DNA from 3 places in the Candidatus Pantoea rara genome. Region 3 is predicted to be linked to each of the others. Evidence: predicted binding sites of a transcription regulator. Region 3 holds the regulator's gene; each other region holds the start of a gene.
The links. Region 3 encodes PurR, which represses purine synthesis genes. Its sites were predicted from a motif close to CANGCAAACGTTTGCNTG; they were not measured.

Region 1 (9,713 bases), 270 kb from region 3:
AACCAGGGGTATCGGCGTTGGCAATATTTGACGCCAGGATCTCCTGACGTTGAGCACGCAGGTTGAGGGCCTCCGTACCAAATTTCAGCGCCGCATCCAGTTTGTCGAGCATGTTTCCTCCGCGTATGAGAATTTTGAGTTCTCAGCTTAATTTGAAAAAGCAAGGCGTCATCGTCTGAATAGGGCCTCAAATGACCGCTATTTTGACAATTAAGGATTTTTCTTAAGGGGTACACTCGTCGCCATCATCAGTGAGGAAATGCACAATGCGTCGATATCTGACCCTGTTGACCAGTCTGCTGGTCGTGATCGCCCTGCCCGCTTCTGCCGGGGATCTCAATGCACAACTTAATCAATTTTTTAAAGCGCGTGACGCCCAGCATGCTGGTGGCATGGTCGTAGTGGTTCGCACGCCAAAAGAGCAGTGGCCAGTCTGTGAAACGCCAACGTTCACTCTGCCCGGCAACAGCCGGTTGTGGGGCAATATGAGCGTGGCGGCAAACTGCGATGAGAATCGCCGTTATATCCAGGTTCAGGTTCAGGTCACCGGTTCTTATCTGGTGGCGAACCGGTTGCTGAGCCAGGGCAGTAGCGTCAGCGAGAGTGATTTCACTCTGCAGACCGGCCGCCTGGATACCCTTCCCGCCCGCGCCCTGCTGAATGCTGACTCGGTCGCAGATGCGGTGGTACTGCGCGATATCCAGCCCGGACAGCCAATTAATCCGTCTACGCTGCGTCAGCCATGGCGGGTCAAGGCGGGACAGAATGTGATGGTGATTGCCAGTGGCGATGGATTTGACGCCAGCGGTGAGGGCAAAGCGCTGAATAACGCCGCCCGATCTCAGTCGGTCCGGGTCAGGATGGGAAATGGCCAGGTTGTCAGCGGTAAAGTACGAGAAGATGGGAATATTCTTATAACGCTGTAAAGTGTTAAAGATGCCCTTAGTGCTGCCGATAGAAGAATCAACGAAGCGATAACGCTATTCTGATTCAGGTGGCAGACTTCCCCCTGACCGTACAGGAGCTTGAACATGAGCATTGACAGAACGCAACCTCTGAAACCCGCCAGCACCGTACAGAGCCGCGATAGCAGTGAGTCCGGTAACAGCAAAGTGCGCCAGAGCGCCAGTCCGGTGGCAGCAGCCACGACCCCTGCAGCAGCCCAGGTGAGCCTGAGCAGCGCGCAGTCGCAGCTGATGCAGCCGAGCAGCAAAGATATTAACGTCGAGCGCGTTGAACAATTGAAAACCGCCATTCGTAATGGCGAACTGAAGATGGATACCGGCAAAATCGCCGATGCGCTGATTGCCGACACCAAGGCGTATTTAGAGGGTAATTAATTCCCATGAGTAATTTGCAGACCACATTAGATAAGATGCAGGACGTGCTGGCGTCGCTGTCAGCCGTGCTGGAAGAAGAGCAGCAGCAACTGGCTGCCGGAAACATTAACAGTAACCTGCTGCAGCGTATCACCGAGGACAAAAGCGCGCTGCTCAGCACGCTGAACTATCTGGATGAGATGCGCCGCACCGCTGAACAGAGTCATGCGACATCGGCACCTTATCGTGGGCAGAACGACATGGCGCGCCGCTGGGAAAGTATCCAGCAGCACTCCCGTCGCCTGCAGGATGCCAATGTCCATAATGGCATGCTGCTGCAACATCAGATTCGCTACACCGAAAATGCGCTTGAAGTACTGAAGCCACATCAGACCCAGGCCTTTTATGGCCCGGATGGCATGGGTAAAGGTCAGGCAACGTTAAGCCGTAAAGCCTGAGCCAGAAAGTCGCGTAAAAAAATCCCGCCTTGTGCGGGATTTTTTTGTCTGATTTAAGGCCCTGACTTACACAGTCGTGCGCCGTGCATAGTCGCGCAGCCGGAAGCCCAGCAGCCCCAGCGCCAGGAAATAAGCCCCGCCGCCCACGGCACAGACCGCCGCCAGACGCAGCAGTCGCCACAGCATCGTTCCCTGCTCCCATGCGGGCATCCACTGCAGCATCGCAAACAGCGCGCCGGCCATCACCACCACCGCGATCAGCAGGCGGATCAGGAAGCTACTCCAGCCCGGCTGTGGCATAAAGATCTTCTGCTTACGCAGTTGCCAGTAGAGTAGCCCCGCATTCAGGCAGGCCGCCAGGCCAATCGACAGTGACAGACCGGCATGTTTTAGCGGGCCAATGAACGCCAGGTTCATTAACTGCGTCATGATCAGCGTGATAATCGCGATCTTAACCGGGGTTTTGATGTCCTGGCGGGAATAGAAGCCCGGTGCCAGCACCTTGACCACGATCAGCCCCATCAGTCCGACGGAGTAGGCAATCAGGGCGCGCTGCGTCATCAGGGCATCAAAAGCATTGAATTTACCGTACTGGAACAGCGCTACAGTCAGCGGGCCGGAGAGCATCCCCAGCGCAACAGCACTTGGCAGCGCCAGCAGGAAGCAAAGGCGCAGACCCCAGTCCATCAGTCGTGAATATTCATCATGGTTGCCGCTGGCGAAGCTTTTGGCCAGCGACGGCAGGAGAATGGTGCCCAGTGCCACGCCCAGCACGCCGGAAGGGAACTCCATCAGGCGGTCGGCGTAGTACATCCAGGAAACTGAACCTGAAACCAGGAACGAGGCGAAGATGGTGTTGATGATTAGCGAGATCTGGCTGACCGAGACACCCAGAATGGCGGGGCCCATCTGACGCATAACCCGCCAGACGCCCGCGTCACGCAGATTCAGACGCGGCAGCACCAGCATCCCGAGTTTCTTCAGGTGTGGCAGCTGATAGCCGAGTTGCAACACACCACCCGCCACCACAGCCCAGGCCAGCGCCATAACCGGTGGATGGAAGTGTGGCGCGGCAAACAGCGCAAAGCCAATCATGCTGACGTTCAGCAGGGTCGGCGCAAAGGCTGGCACCGAGAAGCGATTCCAGGTGTTCAGCACTGCACCCGCCAGCGACGCCAGCGAAATCAGCATAATGTAGGGGAAGGTCACCCGCAGCAGCGAGCTGGTCAGCGCGAACTTATCGGGACTGTCGGCAAAGCCGGGAGCCGTAACCATGATGACCCAGGGCGCAGCGATCATGCCCGCCACAGTGACCAGCGCCAGCGCCAGCGTCAGCAGGCCCGAGACGTAAGCCAGGAAGAGTCTGGTCGCCTCTTCGCCCTGCTTACTTTTGTATTCAGCCAGAATCGGCACGAAGGCCTGAGAAAATGCGCCCTCAGCAAAAATACGCCGCAGCAGATTGGGAAGTTTAAACGCAACAAAGAACGCATCGGTCGCCATTCCGGCGCCAAACACCCGCGCCACGATGGCATCACGGGCAAAGCCCAGTACGCGGGAAAACAGGGTCATTGAACTGACCGCTGCCAGCGATTTCAACAAATTCATAATTGACGGCGCATCCTGAAAAGAATCGGCAAAAAAGGAGAATTAGCGCGGGCTCCTGAGGATGCCCGGCGACAGTCTACTGCCACGGAGGGAAATGACCAGCACGGAGTGTTACAAGGCGTTATTCGCGGGTCGCCTCACGCCACAGTTTTTCCACCACACGCTGCGCCATCAGTGCCTGCTCACCGCTGGTTTCAGGCTTCGTCTGATTTTGTACACAGTCGATAAAATGGCGGACTGCACCAGTGAAACCTCGCTGGGTCAGATGGCTCTGCCAGGCGGGTGGTGGCGTGATCAGCAGGCCACCGCTGCTTTCTTCCTGCCAGTCGCGCATCTCACTGATGTCAATGCACTTACCATTGCACACCGCGCTGATCCTCTCGCGCTGACTACCTGCGCGCCGATGCATGCTGGTGGTGATCGTTAATCCTTCAATGCTGAAATGGTGCTCGGCATAAAGCATCTGGCCCTGTTCGTTGGTGTCGATGCGTCCCTGAACCTGGCGCAACGGCTTACCGCCCAGCCAGAGTGCGGTGTCCACCACATGCAGATAGTCGTCGAGCAGGGTAAAACGGAGATCCTGGGGGCCGACGCTGTCGCTACGGTGCTTTTCAATCCGCAGAGAGGCGGCGTCAGCCATCTCCACCCGCAGCTGCTGATAGCGTGGGGCGAACCGGCGGTTAAAGGCCACCATCAGTTTACGCTGCCGTTTTTCCGCCAGCGCCACCAGCGCTTCAGCCTGCTCCAGGGTTTCGGCCAGCGGCTTATCGACGCAGACATCTTTTCCTGCCAGCAGCAGCGCCCTGACCACTTCATAGTGCGTGGCGGTGCTGCTATGCACAAAAATCGCGTCACAGGCAGCCGCCAGATCATTCAGCGAACTAAAACATTGCATGCGATAGTGGTCACAGATCGGACGCGCTTTGGTCTGGTTCGGAGAAAATGCGCCCACCAGCGTCCAGTCTGTCGCCGCCGACAGCACCGGCAGCCAGGCTTTCTGGGCGATCCCCCCTAATCCCACCACGCCAATACGTATTGTCATCTCAGCTCTCCGATTGCAGTAGTTGGGTGAGTTGGGCCTGAAGCTCGGTGACCTGCTGCTCCAGGGTGGCAACGCGTGCCGCCAGATCGCCCTGCTCTTCCGGCGCGTCAGCGGCCTGCGGCTGATCACTTTCATCACCCAGCAGATGTATAAAGCGGCTTTCACGCTTGCCAGGCTCACGCGCCAGACGGATCACCTGAGCGCTGTCGTCGCGCTGCATCAGGCCTTCCAGTGTCTGCTCAACTTCGCTGACGTCACTGAACTCGTGCAGACGACCGCTGCGGGTGCGTAACTCGCCCGGCGTCTGGGGGCCGCGCAATAGCAGCAGGGTCAGCACGGCAAATTCTGCGCTGTTGAGCTGTAGCGTGCCAAACGCGGAGTTACAGAAACGCTGCTCATATTTCACCACCCGCTGTCCGGCGGCGCTGCTGGCGGTGATGAGATGCCGTTTTTCCAGCAGGTCGAGCTGATTCTGTACCTCGCTTTCACTCAGTTCCATCACCGGCTCGCGGTTCGATTTCTGGTTACAGGCTACCACGACACCGTTTAGTGACAGCGGATACTGTTCCGGCGTCGTCACCTGCTTCTCCAGCAGGCAGCCCAGCACGCGCATTGCCTGCGCCGATAAAACCCTCTTCATGCTCGCATCCTCATTTTTATCCACGCCGATCAGGCGTCCATTCCCGCAGGGTTAAGGCTGTCAGCACGTGATCCTGCCAGCGCCCGTCGATGAGCAGATAGTCTTTGGCGTAACCCTCTTTCTCAAACCCGAGTCGCGCCAGCAGATCGCCGCTGCGCTGGTTATGCGGCATGTAGTTCGCCATGATGCGGTGAATATGCTGCTGGCGCTGCATATAGCGGATAGCCGCCTGCAACGCTTCAAACATCAGACCCTGTCCCTGCCACTTTTCACCCAGTGAATAGCCGAGGTAACAGGCGTGAAACGATCCACGCAGCACGTTGCTGAAGTTCGCCACGCCCCGCACTTCGGTTTCATCGCTGTCCATGAGAATGAAATAGAAGGCCGTTCCCTGTTTATGCATGTCGGAAATCAGCCCGAGCCGTGCCTGCCAGCCCGACGGGTAGCAGTGGCTGTCATCGCGCACCGGTTCCCAGGGTTTTAAAAACAGGCGGTTTTCCGAATAGTAATCTGCCATTCGCCAGGCATCACGTTCGTGAACCAGACGGACCACCAGACGATCGGTGGTGAGTCGCACCCTGGGCGCGGCAGAACGATAGCCAAACATCCTGACTCCTGAAATCAATGGCTGATAGAGCTGAGCCGTCATTACCCGGCTTTCACTATAACCGCCGCCTGGGCTGCGGTAAAACGTTACAGCGGTTTCGCCATAAAGAGATTGATTTTGTTCTGTTATCACAGCGCTTAACAAAAGGAGCTGTCTGCTTCAGCCACCCATCCTGTCACGCATCAGGCAAGCCGGTTTGCCCTGTGGGGTAATCTCTTCCATACTTTTTATGAGCCCGAAAACAGGACGAATTTATTCACTCTGTTAAACAGTAAACCTCTAAACCCGGGAGATCAGGATGAAGCTCTATATCTATGACCACTGCCCTTTCTGTGTTAAAGCGCGAATGATTTTTGGCCTGAAAAACAAGCCGGTTGAGCTGGTGGTAATGCTCAACGACGATGAAGAGACGCCGAAAAGACTGATTGGTCAGAAAATGGCACCGATTCTGCAGAAGCAGGATGGCAGCGCGATGCCTGAAAGCATGGAGATTGTGCATTATATCGATCAGCAGGATCGTGAACCGCTGATCACCGGCGCGCTGAACCCGGCGATTGGCGACTGGCTGCGTCACATGAACAGCTACGTTAATAAGCTGCTGCTGCCGCGTATTGCAGATGCCGCGTTTGCCGAATTCGCCACCCCGGATGCGCGTAACTATTTCCGTACCAAAAAGCAGGCAAGCATCGGTGATTTTGACGCGCTGAAAAGTCACTCGGCCGGGCTGATTAAAAATGTCAGCCAGGACCTGCGTAAGCTGGACAATTTAATCGAACAGCCCAATGCGGTGAACGGCGAGCTGTCAGAAGATGATTTTAATCTCTTTCCCCTGCTACGTTCACTGACGCTGGTGGCCGGTATCGACTGGCCTGCACGGGTTGCTGACTACCGCGATAATATGGCCAAACAAACGCAGGTGAATCTGCTCTCCTCGATGGCCCACTAACCCTGCCGCGATGAGAGACGCTGCGGCGTTTCTCATCTCTTTCCTGATGACACCCGCCACGCATTCAGGCAGGCTATGGCCTGTTTACTGGCTCTGATATTCAGGATAAAAACGATGAAAAAGGCATTTTTCGGGCTGACGGCCCTGTTGGTCGTGCTGTTGGTGAGTGGCTGTAATCAACTGACGCAGTACACGATCAGCGAACAGGAAGTGAATCAGGCCCTGCAGAAGCATAACAACTACGAGAAAGATATTGGCGTCTCCGGACTGGTTAACGCACACATCGTGCTGAACAACCTGACCAGTCAGATTGGCCGTGAAGATCCGGGTAAAGTAACGCTCTCCGGCAGCGCTAAAATCAACGTGACTTCACTGTTTGGTCCTCAGCAGGCGGATATGCAACTGAAAATGCGTGCTCAGCCGGTCTATGATCAGCAGCAGGGCGCCATCTATCTGCGCGATCTGGAGATTATTGATGCGCAGGTTGCCCCGGAAAAAATGGCCTCAATCATGAAGACGCTGACGCCTTACCTGAATCAGTCGCTGAAAGGCTATTTCGATCAGACTCCGGCATACGTCCTGAGTGCTGACCGCAGTAAAGGCGAGTCGCTGGCGAAGAAGTTTGCCAAAGGGCTGGAAGTGAAACCCGGCGAACTCGTCATCCCCTTTACGCAGTAACCCCCGATCTCCGCGCCACCTGGCGCGGATTTTCTTTGTCAGCATAAAAAGCAGGTGCAAACGGTTGCCTGAATCCTTATGCTTAGACCCCGGCCAAAACATGCCTTTTGTTTCCCTTCTGCCGGAGCTTCACTGATGACAGCACAACCTCAGAAACTAACCCTGCGTCGCCCTGACGACTGGCATATTCATCTGCGTGACGATGAGATGCTCAACACGGTCCTGCCCTATACCAGCGCGGTGAATGGTCGTGCCATTGTGATGCCTAACCTGGTGCCACCGGTGACCAGCGTGACGGCAGGTGAAGCGTACCGCGACCGCATCCTGGCGGCGCTGCCCGCCGATCACGCCTTTACGCCGCTGATGACCTGCTATCTGACTGACTCGCTGGATCCTGATGAGCTTGAGCGCGGTTTCACCACGGGTCTGTTCACCGCGGCTAAACTCTACCCAGCGCACGCCACCACTAACTCCAGCCATGGCGTAACCAATATCGCGTCGATTGCCCGCGTGCTGGAGCGGATGCAAAAACTCGGTATGCCGTTGCTGATCCACGGCGAAGTCACCGATGCACATATCGACATCTTTGACCGCGAAGCGCGGTTTATTGAAACCGTCATGGTGCCTCTGCGCAGCCAGTTTCCGGCACTGAAGGTGGTGATGGAGCATATCACCACTCAGGACGCCGCTGACTATGTCGCTGATGCCGATGAGACGCTGGGCGCAACGATTACACCGCAGCATCTGATGTTTAACCGTAACCACATGCTGGTGGGCGGTATTCGTCCGCACCTCTACTGCCTGCCTATCCTTAAGCGCAACGTGCATCAGGAGGCGCTGCGCAAAGTGGTAGCAGGCGGTAATCCACGCTTCTTCCTCGGCACCGACACCGCGCCGCATCTGCGTCATCTCAAAGAAGCCAGCTGCGGCTGTGCGGGCGTTTTTAATGCGCCGACATCGTTGCCCGCCTACGCCACCGTTTTTGAAGAGCTGAACGCACTGGAACATTTCGAAGCGTTCTGTTCTGAGAATGGCCCGCGTTTTTACGGCCTGCCGCTGAATGAAGGGACAATTACGCTGGTCCGTGAGCCCTGGCAGGTGCCTGAATCAATCGCGCTCGGCAGCCACGCCCTGGTGCCGTTCCTGGCGGGTGAAACACTCAACTGGCGCATCGCATAATTTTACTTGCCTCCGGCGCGCCAACACTGTAAATATATACAGCATCTTAACCGGAGGCTATTATGCGCGTTGAAATTACCGTATCCAATACCCGACCTCTTCCTGCTGGCGCGATTGAAGCGTTAAGCGATGAATTATCGCGCCGCATTGATGAACAGTTCCCTGACTCGACCAATCACGTCAAGGTTCGTTATGCCAGTGCCAATAATCTCAGCGTGCTGGGCGGTGGAAAAGAGACGCGCGACCAGATCAGCGAAATCCTGCAACAGACGTGGGAAAGTGCTGATGACTGGTTCATTACTGATTAACCGCCACTGTGCTTTTTTTCCGGGTGTCGCCACCCGGTTTTTTTATCTTTTCTCCCCTCTCGCACTTCCCTCTCGCTGCATCTAGACTCTTAATGATCAATGCCCTATCCTTGCGCTCGTCACGCATAACAGGAGGTGCGCACCATGACTACTGATAAACCGGAAGAGGCGATGACCTTTGGTGAGTTGTTAGCACTGATTGGTGATCAACAGCGTCGTTTGACGGTGCTGGAAAATGCTTTTTCCAGTCTGATTTTCTGTCTTGACGATCGTGCCAGTCAGCTGCTGGTGCACAATCTGTCGCTGGAAGCCCAAAATCAAAACCATGATGAACAGCTTCAGCAGCACTTTGCCCGTCTTGCAGAAACCCTGCAGAAACGCGGCGGCGGTATCGTACCTGAAACCCCGACATTGTAAGCATGCTCACGCGGCTTAACCCGCTATTTGCCTGCCCATTGAATAGTGATTAAAATGCCTGCCCGCCAGGCATTTTATTTTTTCCTCCCCGCCTTTCAAACGTAAATATTCTGTGAGAAGCTGACTCACGGCCTTTTTAAAGCAATGATTCCCTGGTTTACTGTTATAATAGTTTTGCTATTGGAATAAAAAAGCCGCATTGAACCTCACCATGCACTTCGTTTAACGAGTAATAAGGAGGTTATAATGGACAGAAGAAAAGACGTTATTCAGACTCATCCGCTGGTGGGCTGGGATATCAGTACCGTTGATAGCTATGACGCCATGATGATCCGCCTGCACTCGCTATCGTCGCAGGATCAAAAAGAAGAAGAAGCGGATGTTGGCCCGACTTACTGGCTGACAACGGATGTGGCAAGGCAATTTATCTCGATTCTCGAAGCGGGTATCGCCAAGATAGAATCAGCCGAGCAGATAGAACGACTCCTCAAAAAGCATTAATTTCTGCCGCATT
Region 2 (9,713 bases), 1.8 Mb from region 3:
GTATTCTGCAGTTTACCGGCCAGAAATTTATCACCACCATGCCGGAAGCCGGCAACCAGAATCCACACCAGACACTGTTCGCCGGCAGCCTGTTCTCGCTGGCAACGCTGACCGGCTGGGGATTGATCTGGTTGCTGCTGCGTGAGCGCCATCTCGGCGGTACCATTATTCTGGCGGATGCACACATCCGCTACAGCCATCCTATCAGTGGACGGCCTGGCGCGATTGCCGACCTCGGCTCACTAAGTGGCGATCTCGATCGTCTGGCGCGTGGACGTAAAGCGCGCGTGCAGCTTGAGGTGGAGCTTTTTGGCAATGATGAGTGTGGCGCGGTGTTTGAAGGGGTCTATATCGTCCTGCCCGCCGATCCGGATGGGCCGCTGGAAGAGGGCGGTTCCGGCGCACGTATCAATTAATCATAAGGGCCGCATCTGCGGCCCTTAATGTTGTTAATGTACCTGGCCTGCCTGCATGGTCTGCTGTACCTGCTGATTGTCCGTTGTCACCGACAGCGTGCCATTAACAGTCGGGCGTAATGGCTGGCCTGCGGCTAATGCGCCGCTCAGTTGCAGCTGAATATTGCTGTCACCGGTTAACGGCAATGCGGGCCATCCCCAGTTCTGCAATACATTCACCGGCACCGCGCGACCCGTCAGTTGCAGCGTCAGCGGACGGGCTGGCTGCTGGCCTACGGTAGCCGTTCCTTCAAGCAGTCCTTTGTTACTGAACGCACTCAGCTCGGTAACCTGAATCTGCTGCGGGTCAGCACTCAGCGCAATCGACGGGTGACGCAGATCGGTGCGGTTAAAGGTCGACTCTGCCGCGTTCAGGCTGAGTTTACCCGACCAGATCCCCCACTGATGCTGCTGCGCCAGCAGCAGGTTCTCGCCGGAGCCATCCAGTGAGGTCAGCTGGAAGGGAAAGGCCGGATTGATGTCGATAATCAGGTTACGGTTAGAGGTGAAACGCGTCACCTCTACGCTATCCAGCCACTCAGGCAGTGTCGCCTGCCAGCGGTCACGCCAGTCCTGCGGCAGGGTGTATTCCAGTCCGGCAACGGCCAGATTTTTCAGCGTCAGGCGTTTATTGCTGCGTGACCAGTCACCGTCAGCCCGAATTACCCCATTCGCCCAGCGCGAACTGAACTGCGTCAGCGCCAGACCCTGCGGGGAGAAATCCAGATTAACGATGGGATCATTAAGCTCGAATCCACCGTTGATAAAATTGCTGGCATTCAGCGCCAGCGAACCATCGTTACTCTGCCAGTCATCTCCCTGCCAGCTAACGTTTCTCAGTGTCAGATCCAGATCCGTCACCGCCCAGTCAGGCCCCTGCAGACGGGCATCGGTCATGTCGAGTCGTGTAATGGCAATAGAGGGAACAACCTGCAGGCTACGCAGGAAATCTTTCAGGCTGCTGGTGGTCTGCAGACGAATGTCGTTCAGTCGCAGCTGATTAATTTTCCAGTTGCCCTGGGCATCGCGCTCACCGTTACCGGTCATGGAGCCACGCGCCAGATCGGCACCAATATTGTCAAAGCGCATCCGCCCCTGAGAAACACTCCCCTGAATCAGGACGTTTTCACCCGGTACCTTATTCAGCGTCATGCTACCTGCACTCATCTGGAAGCGGGCATCGCGACCCAGCATATCCAGGGCTGTGGGTTTCCACGGCAAAATGCCGCCATTAACCTGCTGAGCAAACAGCGGTAATGCGCTGTTGGGGCTGTCGATGCGCATATTATTAAGTTGCAGGCGATCGGCTTGAATCGGTAGCGCGCTGCCTGGTGCGAGATTGGCCAGATTGACTTCTCCATCGCGCAGCTCAAGACTGCTGAAATGGAACGGATCGCTGAACTGAATCAGTGCCAGACCGAGATCAACACGTTTCGCAACCAGCACCGCAGGCTGCCCATCATGACCAAAGCTGAAGTCATCCAGAATGATGTGAGAGGGAGAGGAGAAATTGTGTTCAATTTTACTCAGGGAGAGATGCCATTCGGTTTTGTCGCTCACCCAACGGCTAAACCAGCCTGCACCCCACTGTGTCTGCAGCAGTACATAGATCACGACCAGGGTGAAAAGCAGCAGCAAAAGTAAGGTGAGGAAAAACTTTCCAAGAAATTTCATAGCATCCTTCCCGAGTTAAATCCGGTGAGAGGTTGTTATGCCTGAATTACCGTTACAGCTCAACAGCCTGGATGTAAATCCGAATAATTAGCAGGCAGGCCGAAGCCTGCCTGTGGCCTTACTTCTCTTGCGGAAAAATCAGGTTAAGCACGATTGCGGTAATGCCACCTGCCGCAATGCCTGAAGAGAGCAGGGTTTTCAGCCAGTCAGGCGCAAACTGCAGGATCAGCGGCTGCTGGGAAACGCCCAGGCCTACCGCCAGTGACAGCGCGATAATCATAATGGCGCGGCGGTTAAGCGGCTCGCGTGACACAATGCGAACACCCGAGGCGGCGATGGTACCGAACATCACAATGGTTGCGCCGCCGAGTACCGGTTCAGGGATCATCTGCACCAGACCGCTCACCGCCGGGAACAGCCCCAGCACAATCAGCATCAGCGCAACAACAAAGCCCACGTAGCGGCTGGCTACGCCGGTTAACTGAATCACACCATTGTTCTGACCAAAGCAGGAGTTAGGGAAGGTATTAAACAGCGCGGAGACAAAAGAGTTGAGGCCGTTCGCCAGCACGCCGCCTTTCAGGCGTTTCATATAGAGGGGGCCGCTGACTGGCTGCTCTGACACATCTGAAGTGGCGGTGATATCACCGATGGTCTCCAGGGAGGTCACCATAAACACCAGCATCAGCGGGATGAGGAGATTCCAGTCGAATCCCAGTCCGTAATAGAGCGGGGTCGGCACTACAATCAGCGGCTGATTATCGGGGATACCGGCTGCAGGCAGCATGCCCATCGCCCAGGCCAGCAGATAGCCCACGGCCATCGCAATCACCAGGGAGGCAACGCGCAGGTAGGGGTTCTTCTGCCGGTTAAGTAGCACGATCACCAGCAGCACGGCGCCGGCCAGCATCAGATTTTTTGGCGCGCCAAAAGTATGGTCGTTCATCGCGCTGAAACCGCCGCCAATTGAGGTCAGTCCCACCTGAATCAGCGACAGCCCAATAATCATCACCACGATACCGGAAACCAGTGGCGTAATAATCCGGCGAGCCAGATGCAATACGCGTGACAGCACCATTTCGGTACAGGAAGCCACCATCAGCGTGCCAAATAGCGCCGCCATCATGGTGGGCACGTCAGCGCCGCCATTTTTCAGCGCCATACCACCCATTATCAAAGGCGTGACGAAGTTGAAGCTGGTGCCCTGAATCGACAGCAGGCCCGAACCCACCGGCCCCCAGGTTTTGATTTGCAGCAGTGATGCCACGCCCGAAGCAAACAGCGACATGCTGATAACGTGCCGGGTATCTTCTGCGGGCAGGCCCAGCGCCTGACAGATCAGAATGGCGGGTGTGATAACCGCAACAAACATCGCCAGCAGATGCTGACCCGCGGCAAACAATGTTTGCGGCAGAGGTGGACGATCTTCAAGACGATAAATCAGTTCGCTTTGCGTGGCGGAAGGCTGGTCTGGCTGAGGATTGGTGGACATCGTCTGTTCTTCCCAAAAAATAATGTGGCGATTGTAATCATCCGCCGGGCAAAAGCAATCGTTTGCCCGGCATGGATATAAAAGCCGACTCGAAGGGATATCATTCAGACGTTGGTAAAACGGGTGTTTTCTGGCAGCCAGCGTTCGATCAGGGCGCTGGCCTGCTCGGGATAGTGCTGGTGGATGTGGCGCGCCACACGCTGAACTTCCGGCACCATCGCCGCATCGCGCAGCAGGTCGGCCACTTTAAATTCGGCATTACCGGTCTGACGTGTGCCCAGCAGTTCACCCGGTCCGCGAATCTCCAGATCGAACTGGGCAATAACAAAGCCGTCATTGCTGTCGCGCAGCACCTGCAAACGCTTCTGCGCTGTCTTGCTCAGCGGCGCTTTGTAGAGCAGCACACAGTGCGATGCCACAGCACCACGACCCACACGGCCTCGCAACTGATGCAACTGCGCCAGCCCTAATCGCTCAGGGTTTTCGATAATCATCAGGCTGGCATTCGGCACGTCCACGCCGACCTCAATTACGGTCGTCGCGACCAGCAGCTGGAGTTCATTCGCTTTAAACGCCTGCATTACCGCCTGTTTTTCCGCAGGCTTCATGCGGCCATGCACCAGTCCGATGTTTAAGTCGGGCAGCGCGGTTTTCAGGGATTCCCAGCTGGCTTCTGCCGCCTGTGCTTCCAGTAGTTCTGACTCTTCAATCAGCGTGCAGACCCAGTAAGCCTGACGCCCTTCGCGGCAGGCATGCTCAACACGCGCCACAATCTCGTCACGTCGGGTATCGGGGATGGCCACGGTGGTCACCGGAGTACGTCCCGGCGGCAGCTCATCGATGGTTGAGGTGTCGAGATCAGCGTAAGCGGTCATCGCCAGGGTGCGCGGAATAGGTGTGGCGGTCATGATCAACTGATGCGGATGGAAACCCTGCTCCTCGCCTTTTTCCCACAAGGCCAGTCGCTGGTGGACGCCGAAGCGGTGCTGCTCATCAATAATGACCAGCGCCAGACCATTGAACTGTACCTGCTCCTGAAAAAGAGCGTGTGTGCCCACGACCATCGCCACCTGACCGCTGGCTATCGCTTCCTGCTGTGCCTGGCGGGCTTTGCCTTTCTGTTTTCCGGCCAGCCAGCCCACTTCAATCCCCAGTGGCGCAAACCACTGGCGGAAGTTACTGGCGTGCTGTTCAGCCAGCAGTTCGGTCGGCGCCATCAGCGCAACCTGCTTGCCATGGGCGATAACGTTCAGCGCAGAGAGCGCAGCAACCAGTGTCTTACCCGAGCCGACGTCGCCCTGCACCAGTCGCATCATCGGGAAATCATTGGCCAGATCTTTCTCTATCTCCGCCACCACGCGTTTCTGCGCATGGGTTGGTGAGAAAGGCAGCGCGGCCAGCAGCTGATCACTGAGATTGTGTCGCGGCGGCATCGGCAATGCGTAATAGCGCTGAGCACCGGCACGCACCGCCAGCATGCTGAGGTTGTGCGCCAGCAGCTCTTCCAGAATTAATCTGCGCTGTGCCGGATGACGGCCACTTTCCAGCTCGCTGAGTCTGAGATCGGGCGGCGGACGATGCAGTGTGCGCAGCGCATCAGGCAGACTGATTAAGCCGCCGCTTAACTCCTTCGGCAATAGCTCGGCAATCGGGCAGCTTTCCAGCAGCGTGAGTGCCTGGTCAGTGAGATTACGCAGTGTGGCCTGTCGAATGCCTTCGGTGGTGGGATAAACCGGCGTTAAGGTCTCTTCCAGCGCCACATTGCTCTGTTCACCCTGAATACGGTATTCAGGGTGAATAATCTCAGCGCCACGCTGACCGCGCTTAATCTCACCATAGGCGGTGACGCGACGTCCCGGCGACAGGTTGTTCTTCATCCCGGCATTGAAATTAAAAAAGCGCATCGTCAGTACGCCGCTACCATCGCTGATCTGGCACACCATCATCCGGCGGCGCCCAAAGGTGATATCAGTGTGCAGCACTTCGCCTTCTACTGTGGCCCAGATACCGGGCAGCAGATCGTCAATGGCATAGAGTTGGGTGCGATCTTCGTAGCGAAGGGGGAGATGGAGCAGGAGATCCTGAATGGTGTGCAGGTCAATTTTGGCCAGTTTAGCTGCCTGGCTGGCACCGACGCCGGTCAGGGTACTGAGCGGGATGGCATCCAGCAGACGGCCTTTCATCTTCTTTTACCCGTCGACTGCATGGTTGCCCACCAGGTGGGGTCGGCGTCGACTTCACCCTGTGCATTAATGCGCGGATAGGGTAGACCTTTCTGCTTTGCGACCCGCGCCAGCACCGGGAATCCACCTTCGAACAGCAGGCGTTGCTGTTCATCTTCATCCAGCAGGCTGTAATCGCGCAGGTAAAGACCGGCGTTCTGCCGCTGCCGCTGGGCTTCATAGAGGATTAGCGCGCAGGCGACCGAGACATTCAGCGACTGCACCATACCTACCATTGGAATCACGATCTGCCGATCGGCCAGCGCCAGGGCTTCTTCAGTGATGCCGGTTTTTTCCTGACCCATAAGGATGCAGGTCGGAAGGGTATAATCGATCTCACGGAAATCCACAGCATCGGCGGAGAGATGGGTGGCTAACACCTGCATCTTCTGCTGTTTCAACTGTTTTACGGCATCGCCGATGGTGGGATGGGTGACCACTTTCACCCAGCTGTTGCTTCCGGCAGATGCGGAAGCCTGAGTACGCATCCGCTGGCTCGGCCAGACGGCATGCACTTCATGGATGCCGACGGCGTCAGCTGTGCGGATCACCGCTGAAACATTATGTGGCTTATGCACCTGCTCCATGCAGACCGTCAGGTCGTGCTGGCGGAGTGCCAGCATCGCCTGAATTCGGGCAAAACGTTGATCGTTCATGCCTAATTACGGTTACGGTGGACTTTGATCACATCGGGCATCACGCGAATTTTACGCATGATATTCGCCAGATGGACGCGATCACGTGCGGTCAGGCGGATGAAAGCACTGTAGACGCGGCCATCACGCTCTTCAGTATTCAGGCTCTGAATATTGGAACCGGCCGTGTTGATTGCTGCCGTCAGATTAGCCAGCGCGCCCTGATGGTTAAACATGTCGACTTTAATTTCCGCCACGAACTCCTGCTCGGTAACGATATCCCACTCGACCGGCATGAATTTTTCCTGCTCTTTCTGGTAACCACGAATATTCCGACAGGATTCATGATGCACCACCAGACCTTTTCCGGGACTGACATGGGCAACAATCGGGTCACCAGGAATCGGTCGGCAGCATTTGGCGAAGGTAATCAACACGCCATCTGCGCCTTTGATTGGCAGTTTACCCCGTTTGCTGTTACTGCTGATGACGTTGCTGTCAGACTGCAGCAGGTTCTTCGCCACCACCACGCTCATCGCATTACCCAGACCGATTTCCGCCAGCAGATCGTCAAGCGAGGTCAGCTTCATACGATCCAGCTCCTGCCTGATATTCTCAGGTGGAATTTCAGCCAGTTTTCGGCTTCCGCCCAGCGCATGACTGAGCAGGCGGCGACCCAGATTGACGGAGTCTTCACGCTTGAGGTTTTTCAGCAGCTGGCGAATTTTGGCGCGGGCTTTGGAACTGACAACAAAGTTGAGCCAGGCAGCGTTAGGACGGGCGCCCGGCGCGGTGATGATCTCAATCGTCTGACCGCTGGTCAGGGATTGCGACAGCGGATAAGGCTGGCGATCAACGCGTGCGCCGACGCAGGCATGGCCAATATCGGTGTGAACCGCATAGGCAAAGTCTACCGGTGTCGCACCGGTTGGCAGCTCAACAATGCGGCCTTCAGGCGTAAAGACGTAGATCTCATCCGGGAAGAGATCGGACTTCACGCTTTCAATAAATTCAAAGGAACTGCCCGCACTCTGCTGTAGTTCCAGCAGGCTTTGTAACCAGCGCTGAGCACGAATCTGTGCGGTGGTGCCACTTTCGCCCGCCTGTTTATAAGCCCAGTGCGCAGCGACCCCCATTTCCGCCATCTGATCCATATCCTCGGTGCGAATCTGCACTTCAACCGGCACGCCGTGCGGGCCGATCATCGAAGTATGGAGTGATTGATAGCCGTTAGCTTTGGGGATGGCGATGTAATCTTTAACGCGGCCCGGACGCGGCTTATACAGGCTGTGCATCTGGCCCAGAACGCGATAGCAGGTATCCAGATCTTTCACGATGACGCGAAAGGCATAGATATCCATGATCGAGTGAAAACGCTGCTCTTTCAGCGTCATTTTGCGGTAGATCGAGTAAAGATGCTTTTCGCGACCACTGACGCGGCAGGGAATACCCGCTTCCTGCAAACGGCCATCGATCTCAGAAAGAATCTTCTGGATCATCTCTTTACGATTACCGCGCGCGGCTTTCACCACCTCTTTAATTACCCGATAACGATTCGGATAAAGTGCCTCAAAACCAAGCTCTTCCAGCTCTGTTTTAAGATGGTGAATACCCAGTCGGTGCGCCAGCGGACTGTAAATCTCTAACGTCTCCAGCGCGATGCGGCGACGCTTGTCCGGGCGTAATGCACCAAGGGTGCGCATATTGTGGGTGCGGTCAGCCAGCTTGATGAGAATGACGCGGATATCCTGCACCATCGCCATAATCATCTTGCGGAAGTTTTCTGCCTGCGCTTCTTTCTTGTCGCGGAACTTCAGCTTATCCAGCTTGGAAACGCCTTCGACCAGCTCTGCCACACTTTTACCGAACAGCTGTTCCATGTCCTGATAAGTGGCAGGCGTATCTTCGATCACGTCATGCAGCAGCGCGGCCATGAGGGTTTCATGGTCGAGCTTCATTTCCGCCAGAATACAGGCCACGGCAACAGGATGGGTGATATAAGGCTCACCGCTGGAGCGTGTCTGTCCCTCGTGGGCATCACGTGCGACAAGGTAGGCTTGCTGGAGGCGCTTGATCTGCTCCTCTGGCAAGTATTTTTCAATCAGTTGATTGAGACTTTCAAACAGATACAAGGGCGACCTGCAGGTGGCTGTTAACGACGACCTTCAGCGATAGCGGTAACGGCCTGTAACTCAGCGGCTTCCTGCTCTTGCTGTTCCTGACGATCACGCACATCTAAAATCTGATTGGTGACCAAACCTTCTTCGATCTCGCGCAGGGCGATAACGGTAGGTTTATCGTTCTCTTCCGGAACCAGCGGATCTTTGCCGCCAACCTGCATCTGACGTGCACGACGTGCAGCGACCAACACCAGGTCAAAACGATTACCAACTTTTTCTACTGCGTCCTGAACGGTTACGCGTGCCATAGGTGTGCTACTCCACAGATGAAGAAATGACTGCGCATCATACTGAAACTGTATTCAGACTGCCAACAGTTTGCTGATTAACGCATCGTGACGCGCCTTCTGGCGCGCCATACGCAGACGTTCTGCGCGAATAATGGTTTTCAGATCGGACAGCGCCAGATCGAAATCATCATTCACAATTAAATAATCATACTCGGCGTAGTGGCTCATTTCCGCTACTGCCTGAGCCATGCGACGCGCGATCACTTCTTCGCTGTCCTGGCCACGACCGCGCAGACGGCGATCGAGCTCTTCTTTCGAAGGCGGCAAAACAAAGATGCTGCGTGCGCCAGGCATTTTAGCGCGGATTTGCTGCGCACCCTGCCAGTCAATGTCGAGAAACACGTCAACGCCGGTTGCCAGCACCTGCTCAATAGCATGGCGTGACGTACCGTAGTAGTTGTCGAAAACTCTGGCATGTTCGAGGAAAGCGTCTTCCGCGATCATCTGCTCAAATTCATGTTTCTCAACGAAAAAGTAATGTTCGCCATGGGTTTCACCCGGACGCATACCGCGCGTCGTGTGCGAAACAGAGACCTGCGTATCATACAACGGCTGGGTCTTTAACAGAGCCTGAATCAGGCTGGATTTTCCTGCACCGCTGGGAGCAGAAACAATATAGAGCGTGCCTTGAGCCATGATTTTCTTGAATTGATTAAAAGCGGAGTTGATTTCCTGCACAGTATACACAGCTTCCCATTGCCACGCAGCGTTTGCGCAGCGACAACACCCAATCTTTTGCGCATCTGCGCGCAAATCACTGTCGGA
Region 3 (9,713 bases):
CAGCGCCTGGACCGCCTGAGCAGAGAAACCACAGCTAGGCAGTTTCGGGGAACCTTTCATGTACAGCAGGATCGGGTTTTCTGCGATCTGGCGCTGAATTTTTTCTACAGTACTCATTATTGCCTTCCTTAATTCGTCACTTCGTGTTTGTTTATTGTAGCGACTTCGCAGCCTGACTGAAAACGAGATTTTGACCGCTGCCCGATTAAATCGCCATCATTGTTAAGTCCTGCTTCGGGACGCTTTAATTCATGATTATTAACAGCTGGTAACAGTTTAATAATTCGTAATAATTTCGTTGATATAAGACGCTGAAAATGTTCATTTTCAGCGCGATTACGTGGGTTGCAAAGATTAATATTAAAAGGCATTACAGTTTTTAAACGAACTGGACTAGAATGGCCTGGGCGCTGATCCTGGATCAGATTAATCTCAACTTTGTCGCGGTGCGTAGTGGCCCTGACAACTTAACTAATCAACGGACTATGCGTTTAATCATTACGCTTTTCATGCTGGCCTTTGCGCAACTGTTTTTCAACGTCGCTGCTGCTTCACCGCACGCGCCGGTGAACGTCAGTACGCATAAAGCAGAAAAAAAGAGTGCGCGCGACGATGAGCGCCGCAAGCGTCGCCAGGTGAAAACGGTGACGAAAAAGACTCGCCTCAGCCCTGTTCAAAAACTCAAAACTAAAAAACAGAAAAAAGTTGAACTCACCGCTAAACAGACGCCTGCTAAGAAGACCTCGCTCAAAACTGCCCGTATCAGCAAAACCAAAGAAAAAAATAAAGAGAAGAAACGCTATGGTCATGAGCGTCTGCTGAAAACGGCTGAGGTCACCGCCAGCGAGCCTGGTACAATTAAGATGAGCAAATCTCACCGTCAGCGCTACCAGAAGGCGCGCGAAACGGCGATGACCAAGCTGATGGGTCAGTTGGGTAAACCGTATCAGTGGGGTGGCACGTCACCGCATACCGGTTTCGATTGCAGTGGTCTGGTCTGGTACGCCTATAAAGATCTGGTCAAGTTTAAGATCCCCCGTACCGCTAACGAGATGTATCACCTGCGTGACGCTGCGCCAATCAAGCGTGAGTCGCTGGAGAAAGGTGATCTGGTCTTCTTCCGTATTAATGGGCGCGGTACTGCGGATCATGTTGGCGTTTACCTGGGCGATGGCAAATTTATCCAGTCGCCACGTACCGGCAAAGATATTCAGATCAGCGCATTAGGTGAAGATTACTGGCAGCGCCACTACATCGGCGCTCGTCGGGTGATGACGCCAAAAACCATACGCTGAGCAGCATTACAGGCAGAAAAAAGCCGGGATATTCCCGGCTTTTTTATTAGTGCAGAATGGCGGTAAAACTAAAGGCCACAATCATCAGCAGACAGCCCACGGTGGTCATTAACGCCAGTTTAAGATCGGTACTCATTGCTTGCTCCTTAGTCACACAATGTGTAGGGATATGGCATTTTCCCACACAGCCCGGTAAAAATCTCGTTTTATCCGTCCAGCCTTGTTAGAATCCCGCCTTTGTTGCGCAACGCGCGCAACTCTGATTCCGTTTGCGCATCTTTTACAGCGTTTATTCATCGCCCCAGGCCAGTTTACGAGCCGGAAAGCTGCATTTTTGCGTAAAAAACCCCTGAGCAGACGCAAACGTTTAACACTACGCTTATCATAGAGTTAGATAAGCACTGGAGTCCGATTTTCATGGCAACAATTAAAGATGTGGCGAAACGCGCCGGCGTCTCAACGACCACCGTTTCGCACGTCATCAATAAAACCCGCTTTGTCGCTGAAGAAACGCGTAACGCGGTCTGGCAGGCGATCAAAGAACTGCACTACTCGCCGAGCGCCGTTGCACGCAGCCTGAAAGTGAACCATACCAGGACGCTGGGCCTGCTTGCCACCTCCAGCGAAGCGCCCTATTTCGCTGAAATTATTGAAGCGGTTGAAAATCACTGTTTTGACAAAGGCTATACGTTGATTCTGGGTAATGCGCATAACGATCTGCAAAAACAGCGCGCCTACCTCAGCATGATGGCGCAGAAACGCGTCGATGGTCTGCTGGTGATGTGCTCTGAATATCCGGATGATCTGCTGCAGATGCTGGAAGAGAACCGCAATATTCCGATGGTGGTGATGGACTGGGGCGAGTCGCGCGCCGACTTCACCGACACGGTACTCGATAATGCTTTTCAGGGCGGCTATCTGGCGGGACGCTATCTGATTGAACGTGGACACCGGGATATTGGTGCTATTCCCGGTCAGATGGAGCGTAACACCGGAGGTGGACGTCATGCCGGTTTCCTGAAGGCACTGGAAGAAGCGGGTATTCTGCCGCGCGCCGAGTGGATTGTGCAGGGTGATTTTGAGCCGGAGTCGGGCTATCAGGCGATGCAGCAGATCCTGTCACAGAAACAGCGTCCGACGGCGGTGTTCTGCGGTGGTGACATCATGGCGATGGGCGCGATTTGCGCTGCCGACGAGATGGGTTTGCGTGTGCCTCAGGATATTTCGGTAATCGGCTACGACAATGTGCGCAACGCCCGCTACTTCGCGCCGGCTCTGACCACCGTGCATCAGCCTAAAGCCCAGCTGGGTGAGAAAGCGCTGGATATGCTGCTGGACCGCATCACCAGTAAGCGTGAAGTGTCACAAACGATTGAAGTCCACCCTACGCTGATAGAGCGCCGTTCCGTGGCCGATGGTCCGTTCCGTGACTATCGCCGTTAATCCTCGCTTAACCACTCCTGATTAAGCGTTTGCGCATCACCCAGATAGCTGAGTAGCCAGCCTGTCGCCGGTGATGCGCGATCCTCGGCCCAGCTAACACAGCAGGGGCTGTCCGGAAACGCCACCGGCAAGGTCAGTTCAACCAGATCGCCGCAGTCGAGCAGTGGCCTTGCAAGATGTCCCGGCACCATCGCCACACACAATCCCGCCTGCACGCACTCCAGCCCGGTTTGCCATTCCGGCACCACCAGTCTGCGCTGATTATCTAACGTCCACGTCATACGGCGCGGCAGCGCACGCGAGGTATCTTCCAGCACCAGCGAAGGCCAGCTACGCAGCGTATCGTCATCAATCTGGCTCGCCTGTGTCAGTGGGTGATCGGGTGCAACTACGCAGCGCCAGTTGAGGGTGCCCATATCACGAAACGCAAAACGTCCGCCCACCGGAATCGCCTGGGTGGCCCCAATGGCCACTTCTACCCGTCCATCGGCGAGCGCATCCCAGACGCCGTTAAAGACTTCATAATGAATGATCAGCTCCATATCGGGAAAATGGCGATAGAAATCTTTGACAAGTTGCCGGGTTCGCTGAGGTTTGGCGATACGGTCAACGGCAATGCTGAGGTGCCCGCGCCAGCCGTTGGCCAGCTGCTGACACTGTCGCCGTGTGGCAAGCATTTTTTTGATGACGCTTCGCCCTTCCCGGACAAAATGCTCGCCCGCCGGGGTCAGGACCACTTCGCGATGCTGACGTTCAAACAGCGGTACTGCCAGCCAGTTTTCCAGCTGGCGCACCGTATAGCTGATGGCAGAGGGTACCCGATGGAGCTCCTGCGCGGCGGCGCTGAAGCTCCCTCCACGCGCAACCGCGTCAACCACTTCCAATGCATATTCTGACCACATAATCTGCCTTCAAAAATTTTAACAGCAATCGGCAAATATTACCGTTTCACAGCAGCAAACGCACCTTTTACACTCTGCCGCGTTTATCCTGCAAAAATGAGAATGAGATGTTGTCGAATAAAGGATTTATGCCTTACCTTGCCCTGCTGAGCATGCTCGGCTTTTTAGCCACGGATATGTACCTGCCCGCCTTTGGTGCGATGCAGCAAACCTTTAACACCTCACCCGGCCTGATCAGCGCCAGTATGAGTCTCTTTCTGGGAGGTTTCGCCGTCGGTCAGCTTTTCTGGGGACCGCTCTCCGATCGCATTGGCCGTAAACCTGTGCTGCTGGCCGGACTGGCTATGTTTGGCGTCGGCTGTGCGGGCATGCTGTGGGTAAATGATATTTATCTGATGCTGGCGCTGCGCTTTGTGCAGGCGATTGGCGTCTGTTCTGCGGCTGTGAGCTGGCAGGCGCTGGTGGTGGATCGCTACCCTGCCGCGCGCGCCAACAAAGTCTTCGCCACCATTATGCCGCTGGTTGCGCTCTCTCCGGCGCTGGCCCCGTTGCTGGGCGCCTGGCTGATCGGCCATTTCCACTGGCGTTCGATTTTCCTGGTGCTGACCCTGATTGCGGTAGCGCTGATTCTGACCACGCTGCGTCTGCCTACCGTTCGCAAAGCCGCAGGTGAAAAAAGGGCGCAACCCGGCTTTTTCACACTGCTGAAATCCCGGATCTACAGCGGCAACGTGCTGATCTACTCCGCCTGTTCCGCTAGCTTCTTTGCCTGGCTGACTGGCTCGCCATTTATTCTGGCGGAGCTGGGTCTTTCGCCCGCCGATATCGGCCTGAGCTATGTGCCACAGACACTCGCCTTCCTGATTGGCGGCTTCGGCTGTCGCGCCCTGCTCAACCGCTTTAACGGCGCACAGTTGCTGCCCTGGCTGCTGAGCATCTACAGCCTGAGCATTCTGGCGCTGTTTGCTGTTGCACTTGCAGGCAACAGCACGCTGGTGAGCCTGATGGTTCCGTTCTGCGGCATGGCGCTGGCTAACGGTGCGATCTATCCGATTGTGGTTTCCAGTGCGCTGATGCCCTTTCCGGATGCCACCGGCAAAGCGGCTGCGCTGCAAAATACTCTTCAGTTAGGACTTTGTTTCGCCGCCAGCCTGGCGGTATCGGCCGGATTAACTCAGGCGCTGTTTACCACCACACTCATCATGACGGCGACTATTGTGCTCGCGCTGATCGGTTACGCCATGCAGCGTGCCGCAAGCGCACAAACTGTTGTTGCCTCTGCGCAACCTGCCTGCCAGGATAATCATTAACACAGTGACTTTTTTAGTTAGCATCCTAACAATAAGTTATTGAATATTGACCCGCGTGAGAATATACTCATCCGGGTCAACAAATCTGTAATAAATCAACAATATAATAACGTAATAATCTGATTGGCACCCTGTTGCCGGGACGGTATTCGCGCGCGTTATTCTCACCCTACCGACCTGCTGCAGGCTATTCCAGTCCTCTGTATCACACAATAACCGGTGTGCGGAGTCATCCGTAACGTTTCTCAATGCCTGACGAAATTGGCTACTCTTTGTTCAGGTTCAGATTGGACAGGTGGTGGAAAAGCTATGAGTTCATCGTATGCAGACGCAGTGAGCCCAGAAGAGAACCATTGGTATCGCATCGTTCACGAACTGCTGGAAAAAGCGGATATCGAAATCAATGGTTCACGTCCCTGGGATATTCATATTACTCATCCCGGTTTTTTTAAACGTGTTCTGCAGGAGGGATCGCTTGGGCTCGGTGAGAGCTACATGGATGGATGGTGGGAGTGCGACCGGCTGGATATCTTCTTCCACCAGGTGCTCAAACATAAACTCGATCAGCAGCTTCCTCATCATTTCAAAGATACACTACGCATTGCCGCTGCACGCTTAACCAATCTCCAGTCAAAAAAACGGGCGTGGATTGTTGGTAAAGAGCATTACGATCTCGGTAACGATCTCTTTTCACTGATGCTCGACCCGTATATGCAATATTCCTGTGGCTACTGGAAAGATGCCACGACACTGGCAACGGCGCAGGAAGCCAAGCTGGATATGATCTGCCGTAAATTAGCGCTGGAACCCGGGATGTCGCTGCTGGATATTGGCTGTGGCTGGGGCGGGCTCGCGGAATTTGCCGCACGTCATTACGGCGTCAAAGTGCATGGCGTGACAATTTCCGCTGAACAACAGAAACTGGCGCAGCAGCGCTGTAGCGGATTAGACGTCACGATTTTGTTGCAGGATTATCGCGACCTGAATGAGCAGTTTGATCGCATCGTTTCGGTGGGGATGTTTGAACATGTGGGGCCGAAAAATTACGCCACCTATTTTGATGTGGTCGATCGTAATTTAAAGCCTGAGGGTATTTTCCTGCTTCACACCATTGGCGCGATTAAAACCGATATGAGCGTCGATCCGTGGATTGATAAATATATCTTCCCAAACGGCTGCCTGCCTTCAGTTCGCCATGTGGCGGATGCCAGCGAGCCCCACTTTATTCTGGAAGACTGGCATAACTTTGGTGCCGATTACGATAAAACACTGATGGCCTGGCATGAACGCTTTTTACAGGCCTGGCCAGAGCTGGCCGATAAATATGGCGAACGCTTTAAGCGGATGTTCTCCTATTATCTGAATGCCTGTGCCGGTGCCTTCCGGGCGCGCGATATTCAGCTGTGGCAGATTGTGTTTAGTCGCGGCGTTGAGGGGGGACTACGGGTGGCGCGGTAGGGTGATGTTAAGAAGATGCTGCTGCGCTAAAGGCTTTAAAATAATGGCCTGTTAAGTTCTGAGCGTGGAGCGGCGCAGGAACACCGAAAGATTTGAAAAGACACAAAACCCGTTATCCGTGGCGGGGGACGCTTTCCTCTTCTGACTGTGTTCCCTGTGCTTCAGGCTATTATATCGCTGCCAGATTCACCCGGATTGGCTCTCCAGCAATCTTTGCCGCTTATTAGCTCTCGGCGTCAGGCTGGCCGGTCAGCATGCTCATCGCCGCCGCGGCATCGCGCTGTGCTAATACCCGCTCAACGGTCTCTACGATCGCCTGCGTGTGCGGGTCGACCTCAATATTGACCCGATCGCCAAACGTCTTCGCGCCCAGAGTCGTGCGCTCCAGCGTTTCGGGGATCAGATAGACGCAGAATTTGGTCTTAGTCACATCACCTACCGTCAGGCTGATACCGTCGATGCCGACATAACCTTTATGCAGAATATATTTCATCTGCATCGGATCCTGGATTTTAAACCAGACTTCGCGATTATGTTCTGACTGGATAATCTTGCAGATTTCAGCGGTGGTCATAATATGACCTGACATCAGATGGCCGCCTATTTCATCGCTGAATTTGGCTGCACGCTCAATATTGACGACATCGCCCTGATGTAAATCGCCAAGATTGGTCACCCGCAATGTCTCTTTAATTAAATCAAAACTAACGCGGTCGCCGTCAATTGCCGTCACGGTTAAGCAGCAACCGTTATGAGCGACAGATGCGCCCAGCGCCAGACCCGGTAACAGTTCTTCCGGCAGTCGGACAGTGTGGGTACGAAACAGTTCTTTCTCTTCAATGGACACGATTTCTGCGGTGCCCTGCACAATACCGGTAAACATAGTCTTTGCCTCTGCGAAGTTTGCGTTAGTTTATCACAGCTCAGGTCAGCTGTTAGAATTCAGCCCGTGCCGCCTCTTTAATCTGTGGCAAACCGCATTGTGTGACAAAGATTGGCGAATAGTGTTACGCCAGTTACACTAGCTCGCGCAATTTCCTGGGCTTTTCTGCCCTTTTAATTCATTCAACAAGTCAGGTGTTAACGTGCAGAAGTATTTAACAGAAGCGCGTCAATTGCTGGCCCTTGCGATTCCGGTCATCCTTGCTCAGGTGGCTCAAACCGCAATGGGATTTGTGGATACCATTATGGCCGGCGCTGTCAGCGCCACGGATATGGCCGCCGTTGCTGTCGGCACCTCTGTCTGGCTTCCGGCCATCCTTTTTGGTCATGGTCTTCTGCTTGCATTGACGCCCACCGTTGCGCAACTCAACGGTTCAGGTCGCCGCGAACGCATCGGCGAACAGATCCGCCAGGGATACTGGCTCGCCTTCTTCGTCTCCCTGCTGATTATGGTGCTGCTGTGGCATGCCGGTTATCTCATCCGGGCGATGCATGACATTGATCCGGCGCTGGCGCTCAAAGCAGAAGGCTATCTGCATGCCCTGCTATTCGGCGCGCCTGGCTATCTCTTCTTCCAGGTGCTGCGCAATCAGTGCGAGGGGCTGTCGAAGACGAAACCCGCCATGGTGCTGGGCTTTCTGGGGCTGATGTTCAACATCCCGCTTAACTATATCTTCATTTATGGTCACTTCGGCATGCCTGCCCTGGGGGGTGTCGGCTGTGGCGTAGCGACCGCCTCTGTTTACTGGGTGATGTTTATCTGTATGCGCTTCTGGGTACGCCGGATGGGTAGCATGCGCGATATCCGGATGGAGAGCCGCTGGTCACCTCCTTCGCGTCCGATTCTGAGCCGCCTGATGACGCTGGGGTTGCCGGTGGCGCTGGCGCTCTTCTTTGAGGTCACGCTGTTCGCCGTTGTGGCTCTGCTGGTCTCACCACTGGGCATCGTTAATGTGGCCGGTCACCAGATTGCGCTGAATTTCAGTTCACTGATGTTCGTGTTGCCGCTGTCGCTGGGTGTCGCGACCACTATCCGCGTCGGGTATCGCCTGGGTCAGGGCTCCACCGAGCACGCCCGCGTCGCGGCCTGGACCGCCCAGGGTGTTGGGATCAGCATGGCGGCACTGACCGCGATTTTTACCGTGACGTTTCGTCATCAGATTGCCCTGCTCTACAACGACAATCCCGACGTGGTAACGCTGGCGGCACAGCTGATGATGCTGGCGGCGATTTATCAGTTCTCAGACTCGATTCAGGTGATTGGCAGCGGGATCCTGCGCGGCTATAAAGATACGCGGTCAATATTCTTTATTACCTTTATCGCTTACTGGCTACTGGGGCTGCCGGCTGGCTATCTGCTGGCGCTGACCGACTGGATTGTGCCCCGGATGGGACCGGCGGGCTTCTGGTGCGGCTTTATCATCGGCCTGACCTCAGCGGCCATCATGATGCTCTGGCGCATCAGACGGTTACAGCAATTCCCTGCTGAAATCATTCTTAAGCGCGCGGCGCGATAGCTAAACAGGCGGGTCATGCGTGGCCCGCAATGATGAAAAAAACGACGGTTAGCACAGTTGCTGCGCAGTCACGGCGAAAAAACTATTTTCCCCTTGCCAGCCTTACACGCTGCCGTTAATATTCGTCCCCGCTGTCGCCCTGACAGCATGTTGCGCTCTTAGCTCAGTTGGTTAGAGCACCACCTTGACATGGTGGGGGTCGATGGTTCGAGTCCATTAGAGCGCACCAAGTGCGTCCGTAGCTCAGTTGGTTAGAGCACCACCTTGACATGGTGGGGGTCGGTGGTTCGAGTCCACTCGGACGCACCACTATTCAAAAGATTCAAAATGCGCTCTTAGCTCAGTTGGTTAGAGCACCACCTTGACATGGTGGGGGTCGATGGTTCGAGTCCATTAGAGCGCACCACTTTCAGAATTTCCGCAGTTTGCGCAACACCCCTTTTATTGATCTGCATCGCTTACCTCCTCTGCTTTTTGATTGGTTTTCGCATACTTAGCGTCTATACTGTCCCGCGTTGCTTACTTGAAAGGTTTCAGCGATCACGTGCATACTGCGATAACTCAAATGATTTGCGCAACAACAGCGTGGTGGTTACCAACCGTAACCGCACAACTTCCCTGCACGCCTGGCCTTCGTCACCTATTCTTACTCAGTACTGCCCATTTCAGTCTCAATCAGAAATTTCACTTCGATGCGCTGCCATCGAATTCCGCCCTTATTCATCCATCACAACTTACAGAAAATCCGTCATGAAAAAGACTAAAATCGTTTGTACAATTGGCCCGAAAACCGAATCCGAAGAGATGCTGACTCAGCTCCTTGAAGCTGGCATGAATGTTATGCGT

Region 1: a site for PurR is predicted at 7,349-7,366, ahead of pyrC (dihydroorotase). Genes of this name have one in related genera too.
Region 2: a site for PurR is predicted at 3,673-3,690, ahead of ACR8BF_RS00470 (nucleobase:cation symporter-2 family protein). Genes of this name have one in related genera too.

Annotation. Positions count from the first base shown of each region.
Region 1 covers NZ_CP194942.1:2,482,361-2,492,073, forward strand. Annotated here, with positions in the region: gene flgB (flagellar basal body rod protein FlgB) at 1-112, opposite strand, end outside; gene flgA (flagellar basal body P-ring formation chaperone FlgA) at 267-926, shown strand; gene flgM (flagellar biosynthesis anti-sigma factor FlgM) at 1,032-1,340, shown strand; gene flgN (flagellar export chaperone FlgN) at 1,346-1,777, shown strand; gene murJ (murein biosynthesis integral membrane protein MurJ) at 1,844-3,382, opposite strand; gene ACR8BF_RS11725 (Gfo/Idh/MocA family protein) at 3,504-4,424, opposite strand; gene ACR8BF_RS11730 (YceH family protein) at 4,426-5,064, opposite strand; gene rimJ (ribosomal protein S5-alanine N-acetyltransferase) at 5,081-5,671, opposite strand; gene grxB (glutaredoxin 2) at 5,970-6,617, shown strand; gene ACR8BF_RS11745 (lipoprotein) at 6,732-7,295, shown strand; gene pyrC (dihydroorotase) at 7,431-8,474, shown strand; gene dinI (DNA damage-inducible protein I) at 8,537-8,782, shown strand; gene ACR8BF_RS11760 (hypothetical protein) at 8,927-9,199, shown strand; gene bssS (biofilm formation regulator BssS) at 9,446-9,700, shown strand.
Region 2 covers NZ_CP194942.1:102,343-112,055, forward strand. Annotated here, with positions in the region: gene fabY (fatty acid biosynthesis protein FabY) at 1-416, shown strand, start outside; gene ACR8BF_RS00465 (AsmA family protein) at 450-2,129, opposite strand; gene ACR8BF_RS00470 (nucleobase:cation symporter-2 family protein) at 2,248-3,621, opposite strand; gene recG (ATP-dependent DNA helicase RecG) at 3,726-5,804, opposite strand; gene trmH (tRNA (guanosine(18)-2'-O)-methyltransferase TrmH) at 5,801-6,499, opposite strand; gene spoT (bifunctional GTP diphosphokinase/guanosine-3',5'-bis pyrophosphate 3'-pyrophosphohydrolase) at 6,502-8,610, opposite strand; gene rpoZ (DNA-directed RNA polymerase subunit omega) at 8,631-8,906, opposite strand; gene gmk (guanylate kinase) at 8,961-9,584, opposite strand.
Region 3 covers NZ_CP194942.1:2,215,089-2,224,801, forward strand. Annotated here, with positions in the region: gene ACR8BF_RS10435 (Grx4 family monothiol glutaredoxin) at 1-120, opposite strand, end outside; gene ACR8BF_RS10440 (C40 family peptidase) at 486-1,295, shown strand; gene ACR8BF_RS10445 (YnhF family membrane protein) at 1,342-1,431, opposite strand; gene purR (HTH-type transcriptional repressor PurR) at 1,713-2,738, shown strand; gene punR (DNA-binding transcriptional activator PunR) at 2,735-3,640, opposite strand; gene punC (purine nucleoside transporter PunC) at 3,748-4,950, shown strand; gene cfa (cyclopropane fatty acyl phospholipid synthase) at 5,260-6,408, shown strand; gene ACR8BF_RS10470 (riboflavin synthase subunit alpha) at 6,632-7,291, opposite strand; gene ACR8BF_RS10475 (MATE family efflux transporter) at 7,494-8,867, shown strand; tRNA gene ACR8BF_RS10480 (tRNA-Val) at 9,020-9,096, shown strand; tRNA gene ACR8BF_RS10485 (tRNA-Val) at 9,100-9,176, shown strand; tRNA gene ACR8BF_RS10490 (tRNA-Val) at 9,197-9,273, shown strand; gene pykF (pyruvate kinase PykF) at 9,618-9,713, shown strand, end outside.